Pseudovibrio sp. M1P-2-3: one gene and its partner. The main gene of each other region encodes a partner of the protein of the gene in region 2 in a complex. Links are inferred from orthologs where the notes say so. Each region holds a gene or a part of one and is shown on either strand. Other genes may lie near its edges.

Region 1 (3,550 bases), 210 kb from region 2 along the record:
GTGGGGGGGAGGTTTTTAATGTGCTGTGAAAAACTAGAATAAGCAAGCAAATACAAATGCTTAAATTCATGTTTTGGAGTGACTTATAAAAGAGGCCAAGCCCAATGTGGCTTTGAAATGCTGCGAATCAAATGAGTGAGGGCACTTTTTAAAAATTTTAGGCAAAGAAAAAGGGCGGCTTTCGCCGCCCTCGTGTTTTTTTAGAAGAAAGACCTTCGCTGCCACCAGCCGCTTTTGGGCTGGTTACCGGATTTTTCCGGAGTGCCTGCAGGCTTTGGTGCAACCTTTTCACTGGTGACCACTGGAGCAGCTTTTTGTGGCGCCGGGGCCACCTGCTTGGGCTCTGGTGCCGGTTTCGCTGTTTCGGTTTTAACTTCTTTTACAGGTACGCTTTGTGTGCTGGACGCTGGCGCACCTTCAGCTTTTGCCGGAGTTGTCTCGCGAGGTTGCCGTGGCCGTGAAGACGTTGGGCGTCTGCGGGGGCGCGGCGTTCTTGGCTTGGGCGCAGCTGCTTCTTCACTTGCCTGAGGAGAAGAGACATCTGATGCCGGTGCAGCCTCAGCTGCAGGCGCGGCTTCTGGTGCAGGAGCGGATTCTGTGATTTCAGAATCTTGCGCGGCACTTTCAGCGGCTCTCGCAGGGGCTCTGCGTGGGCGCCTTCTAGGGCGTGGACGACGTCTGTCCTCCTGTTTAGCTTCAGCCTGTTCACCCGCCTCAGCAGATGCTTCAGACGCTTCGGCTTCAGCACTTGCAGAAGTCACCGCTTCTGTGCTTTGCGTTTGCTCTTGAGGAGTTGACGCTTGCTCGGGAGCCGGGCTTACTTCTTTTGTCTCACCTTCGGAGCTTACAGGGGCTGTTTCGCCTTCAGAGGCAGACTCTTGTGTTGCTTCTGCTTCATCTTGAGAAGGTTTGCGAGAACGGCGGCCACCACGTCTTCCGCGCCGTCTGCGACGACGGTAGTCGCTGTCTTCATCATCTGAACTTTGTTCCTCGCTAGAGGCGTCTTCGCCAGCGTTTTCAGCTGCTTCGTCTGTCTGCTCACCTTCTGCTGCCAGAGCAGGGGCGTCTTCGTCAGTTTCTTCACCTTGCTGTGTATCTGAGATGTCCTCTTCGGAAGATGCAGGGCTGCCACGACGGCGACGGCGACGGCGACGGCGACGTTCAGTTGGCTTCTGCTCTTCTTCTGTAGAATCTTCAGTTTCGTTCTCTTCTTCGCCCTCACTCTCTTCCTCTGGAATGAGCAGGGTGTCAGGTTGAACAGAAGCTTTGTCTTCTGCAGGAAGGTGAACAGGAGTTGCCAGCTCACCACGTTCCAGCGTGAAGTGCTGACCGCTGACGCTGTCATCTGCTGCAAGAGTAATGCTGAGCCCGAAACGCTTTTCCAGCTCGGTGATGTGGCCACGCTTCTGGTTCAGGATATAAAGAGCGACATCGGTCGGTGTGTTGACCGTGATGTTGTGTGTTGCGCCGCGCAGCAGCTGGTCTTCCAGTGCACGCAAAATGTAAAGGGCAACGGATTCAACAGAGCGGACAATGCCGGAGCCGTGACAGTGCGGGCAAGGTGAGGAAGAGCTTTCCAGAACACCTGTGCGCAATCTCTGGCGAGACATTTCCAAAAGGCCGAAGTGCGAGATGCGTCCAACCTGAATGCGGGCGCGGTCTGCTTTCAAGCATTCTTTCAGTTTGCGTTCCACAGAGCGGTTGTTGCGGCTTTCTTCCATATCAATGAAATCAATAACAACAAGGCCAGCAAGGTCTCGCAGACGAAGCTGGCGGGCAATTTCTTCCGCAGCTTCCATATTGGTGGCAAGAGCCGTGTCCTCAATGTTCTGCTCTCTGGTTGACTTGCCTGAGTTCACATCAACGGAGACCAGAGCTTCTGTCTGGTTAATGACGATATAGCCGCCGGACTTCAAAGTCACTTGCGGGGAGAACATGGCATCCAGTTGAGCTTCAACACTGTAACGTGTGAAGATCGGTGTGGCATCCCGGTAAGGTTGAACGTTTTTGGAATGGCTTGGCATCAGCATACGCATGAAGTTTTTCGCTTCACGGTAACCGATTTCACCAGACACAATAACCTGATCAATGTCTTTGTTGTAAAGGTCGCGGATAGCGCGCTTTACAAGGCTGCCTTCTTCATAGACCAAGGTTGGCGCAGCAGAATTCAAGGTTAACTCGCGTACGTTTTCCCAAAGGCGCATGAGGTATTCAAAGTCGCGTTTGATTTCCGCTTTCGTCCGGCTGGCGCCTGCTGTGCGCAAAATAACGCCCATACCTTCAGGAACGTTCAACTCACCGGCAATCTGCTTCAGTCTCTTGCGGTCAGTTGGCTTGGTGATCTTACGGGAGATCCCGCCGCCACGGTCTGTGTTTGGCATCAAGACAGAGTAACGACCAGCCAGAGACATATAAGTGGTCAAAGCAGCGCCCTTGTTGCCACGCTCTTCCTTGACAACTTGAACAACCAACAGCTGACGACGCTTGATAACCTCTTGGATCTTATAGCGATCGCGCAGACGGCGAATGCGTGTTTCACTGCGGACCTCTGGCGCATCACCTTCTGATTTTGCGTCTCGCGAAGAGGTGTCGTCGTCCTCCCCCCCAGTTTCCGCTTCGCCGTGTGTCTGGGAAGCGGTTGCATCAAGACTAGCGGAAGAAGCAGCAGTTTTGTGCGGCTCTTCGCCTTCACTCTCTCCCTCTTCAGGGTCAGGGACAATCTCTTCTACTGCATGCTCTTCAAAGGGTGCGTCCAAACTTGCCAAGAGTGCAGCATCCAGCTCCTCAGCATTTTCGTCGTCATCCTCAGAGTTTTCAGCGTTTTCAGCATCTGCAGCAGTTTTTGCTCTTTCCGCTTCTTCCCGCTCGCGGCGCTCGCGCTCTTTTTGGTTGGCTTCAGCCTCAGCAGCAAGCTGGCGCTCCAGCTCCTCACGGTCGGCTTTTGGGAGTTGATAGTAATCGGGATGGATTTCGCTGAATGCGAGAAAGCCGTGGCGGTTACCACCGTATTCAACAAAAGCCGCCTGAAGGGAAGGTTCAACCCTTGTTACTCTGGCTAGATATATATTTCCACGAAGCTGCCTGCGGTTGGCAGCTTCAAAGTCGAATTCCTCAACCCGATTCCCACGAACGACCGTAACCCGGGTCTCTTCCGGGTGGGCCGCGTCTATCAGCATCTTGTTTGCCATGTAGTACGATCCTCGCAATCAGCCTTCCAGAACGGCGCAGGACGTCCTGTTTCGTCAACGTTCCGGCGGCGATTGCATTGTTTTTGAAGTGTAATATTGCGAAAGAGCAGAGGTGACGCGCGGCCATGCCAGCGTAATCCGCAAAAATTCCGCGGTTACTGCCGATTGAGCCTATTCCATTTAACAATGCGCGTTTCTTAAACAAACCTTCTGCCTTTATGTGACCACCATCAACCTTCTGGTTGACGGGCAAACAGCAATCTAAGTGCTGCAAAACTCATTGGTTCGGCGGCGGGGAGCCGGTCAATAACTGGGACCTGAAAGCTAAACCCGGCCAAACCTTAATCTACAAGTTTTCACGG
Region 2 (3,703 bases):
TTTTTAAAGCTTCCTATGATAAAGCCAACCGGACAAGTTTGAGTGGTAGCCGGGGTATTGGCTTTAGCGAAGCAATGCCAATTTTTTCCGAAATCAAGGAAACACTTGGCCTACCTGTAATCACTGACGTCCATGAACCCGGGCACTGTGCGCCAGTTGCTGAGACCTGTGACGTGTTGCAAATCCCTGCGTACTTATGTCGCCAGACAGACCTGTTGGTTGCCGCAGCAAAAACCGGGCGTGTGATTAATGTTAAAAAAGGGCAATTCCTTGCGCCTTGGGACATGAAAAACGTAATGAACAAAATTGTTCAAAGTGGTAACCCCAACGTGCTCCTGTGTGAAAGAGGAACAACTTTTGGTTACAACACGTTGATCACTGATATGCGCGGCTTACCAACAATGGCTGCTATGGGTGCGCCTGTTGTCTTTGATGCGACGCATTCGGTTCAGCAGCCAGGGGGGCAGGGCGGCTCATCTGGAGGTCAGAGGGAGTTTGTTGCAACGTTGGCGCGCGCTGCCGTGTCTGTCGGTATTGCTGGTTTGTTTATCGAAACTCACGATGATCCAGACAATACAGCCTCCTCTGATGGTCCCAACATGATCCCGCTGGACCGCCTGAAGGAGCTTCTTGCATGGCTCAAGGAATTTGATGCCGTTGCTAAGTCTAAAACATTCGAGATTTGATAGTTTTACGGAAATGCCTCTCTCACTTGCCAAGTGGGGGAGGTGAATAGGGACAGCTTAAAGAAACTTATCCCTAAGGAGTATTGACCTCTTCCCTATTTATTGAACCTAAGGTAGAAGCAGCGTTGAACCAAACCCTTGACGCTATTGGTAATCTGGAGAATAAGATGACAGCAATCATCGATATTGTCGGCCGCGAGATCCTCGACAGCCGTGGTAACCCTACAGTTGAAGTCGACGTCCTATTGGAAGATGGTTCCTTTGGTCGTGCTGCTGTTCCGTCTGGTGCGTCCACAGGTGCGTTTGAAGCTGTTGAACGCCGTGATGGCGGCGAGCGCTATCTGGGTAAAGGTGTTGAGGGCGCCGTAGAAGCTGTAAATAGTGAAATATTTGATGCCATTGGCGGTATGGATGCCGAAGATCAAGTTAAAGTTGATCGGGCAATGATTGATCTGGACGGTACCGAGAACAAAGGGCGCTTGGGCGCAAATGCTATTCTTGGTGTGTCCCTTGCTGTTGCAAAAGCTGCGGCTGAGGCGTCTGCTCTCCCGCTTTACCGTTATGTTGGTGGCGTTGGCGCGCGTACCCTACCTGTTCCAATGATGAATATCATCAATGGCGGTGAGCATGCCGATAACCCGATTGACTTTCAAGAGTTCATGATTACGCCGGTTGGTGCTTCGTCCCTGCGTGAAGCTGTTCGTATGGGGTCTGAGGTTTTTCATAATTTGAAAAAAGGCCTGTCAGCTGCTGGTCACAACACAAATGTTGGTGATGAGGGCGGGTTTGCGCCAGGTATTGGCTCCACTGATGAAGCTATCGGTTTTATATTAAATGCCATTGAAAAAGCTGGGTATACGCCTGGTGATGACGTTATGCTGGCGTTGGATCCCGCATCGACTGAGTTTTTTGCTGATGGAAAGTATAACCTGAAAGGCGAAAGTAAAGTTCTGGGTCCGCAGGAAATGGCCCGCTACTACGAAGACTTGGTCTCCAAATACCCGATCTTCTCTATTGAAGATGGTATGGCGGAAGAAGATTGGGAAGGCTGGAAAGCTCTGACTGATGCAATTGGTGACAAGTGCCAGCTTGTTGGGGATGATTTGTTTGTGACAAATACACAGCGTCTTTCCCGCGGCATTCAAGGCGGTATCGCGAACTCCATTCTTGTTAAAGTGAACCAGATCGGCTCTTTGACTGAAACGATGGAAGCCGTTGAAATGGCTCACAAAGCTGCCTACACCTCCGTTATGTCGCACCGTTCTGGTGAAACAGAGGATAATACAATTGCTGACCTTGCTGTGGCTTTTAATTGCGGTCAGATTAAAACAGGTTCGCTGTCCCGTTCCGATCGTATTGCGAAATACAATCAACTCATTCGCATTGAAGAAGAGCTTGGACCGCAAGGTCACTTTGCAGGTCGTTCAATTCTGCGTGGCTAGAGCGTGTTCCGTTTGATTGAAAGCAATCAAACGACAAGAATTCGCTCAATATAAATCAGTTGGAGCACGAGGCGTGAGTGAAATGAACGTAACGTGCTCTAATCTCTCCATATTTGGAGAGAGTTGGTATAAGGGTTCTGCTGCTTGGGAGGACCCTTTTTCTTTTAGGTTAAAAAGTAAAGGCAGTGGTGACGATGGAAGTGTCCGTCTTGCCAAATTGAATCAATGAGGAGGCTCTACGAGAAGTGATTTTTGGCGAAAGCAATCAAAAAAACGCCTGCAACCAGTTCTAAAGGTTACTTACGTAAAGAATATTAATTATAGATTGGGAAAGCTATTGGCTGGGGATCCTGGACTCGAACCAGGACCGACGGAGTCAGAGTCCGCTGTTCTACCATTAAACTAATCCCCAGCAGAACCAATAGGTTAGCAGCGTTCATTACAAATATTTGTAAAGTGTTTTGCAAATGCGCCGTTGGGTGGTTCTATATATGTCCCGATTCTCCGGGTCAATACTAGCCCTGAAAAAAATGCCATTGGTTGTTCTTTTTTTAAAGTTTTCCCACAGAGCTGTTGAGGTGAGTGTTGTCCCATCCCTTCTCTTTGGCTAGCCAAAGAGAAGGGATGGGACATTGCCGCTCTTAAGCTATTTTTTTATTCCGATCCCGGATCAGGCTGAACATCGCCCTTACAATGTAACAGGAGAGCGTAAGCCTATGTGAAGTAGCGGATCGAGTGTGGGAGGCAGTCAAGGCATGCAGGGCATTATTGGTTGGTTCTGCCCTCTTGAAACGTGATTGGATTCAACCCAACGACATGAATTCGACAAAAATATAAAAGTTAGAGTGCTAGGTGTGAATGGGAATGAGCGTGAGGCGCTCTAATTGAATTGTCTGAAGTTAGGGGCGAACTTCAAACTGGAGAGTTGGGATAGCATCCGCTATCCCAACTGGATTGTTTGTTTAAGCGCGTATCTTTAACCGAAAAACAGTGTTCACTTTTCAGAGGTGCGCTTTTAAGCGAAGAGGAAGTCGCCTGCACTTATAAGGCTGGCGTCTACACCTTGTAGCAGGACCGAACCGCCATCATAGGCAATAAGGGTATCTGTGCTTTCGCTTGTAATCGTCAGGTCATCGAAAGAAGAAGCGCCGGAAACAAACTCAATGTAGTCAAGTTCAACTGTGAAGTCGGTGATAACGTCTTCGCCGTCGCCGCTACCGAAGACGAACAGGTCTTCGCCTTCACCGCCGGTTAAGGTGTCGTTTCCTTCGCCGCCAACAAGGATGTCAGAGCCGGCATTTGCGATCAGAACGTTATCAACGCCGTTGCCCAGCAGAATATCATCACCTGAACCGGAAATCGCATTTTCGATAACTGTATCACGCATGATGATCATGTTACCGATTTCACCCATGACACTTGAGATGCTCTCGGAAGCTAGGTTGATCACCTGATCTTCTTCACGGCTTTCGAAGTTAACGGTGTCAATACCGCCGTTATCGATGATTGTGAATGCTGGGCCATAAGCACGATCAGAGTTCACGATGTCGTCATAGAACCCACCAGCGGTCGAAT

The links. The genes of interacting proteins can lie anywhere in the genome.
Region 1: the proteins of eno (region 2) and P6574_RS07470 are in contact, whole or in part, in a solved structure (PDB 2FYM), measured with the Escherichia coli proteins. The link is inferred for Pseudovibrio sp. M1P-2-3 from one-to-one orthologs.

What each region holds. Positions count from the first base shown.
Region 1 is NZ_JARRCW010000001.1:1,622,399-1,625,948, forward strand. It holds P6574_RS07470 (Rne/Rng family ribonuclease), read right to left. Parts: upstream 3,189-3,550; coding sequence 201-3,188; downstream 1-200. UniProt on the Escherichia coli protein: Endoribonuclease that plays a central role in RNA processing and decay. Required for the maturation of 5S and 16S rRNAs and the majority of tRNAs. Also involved in the degradation of most mRNAs.
Region 2 is NZ_JARRCW010000001.1:1,835,033-1,838,735, forward strand. The notes cover bases 1-2,990. They hold eno (phosphopyruvate hydratase), read left to right. Parts: upstream 1-853; coding sequence 854-2,128; downstream 2,129-2,990. Other genes in these bases: kdsA (3-deoxy-8-phosphooctulonate synthase), read left to right, coding at 1-686. Also shown: P6574_RS08350 (M10 family metallopeptidase), read right to left, coding at 3,144-3,703. UniProt on the Escherichia coli protein: Catalyzes the reversible conversion of 2-phosphoglycerate (2-PG) into phosphoenolpyruvate (PEP). It is essential for the degradation of carbohydrates via glycolysis.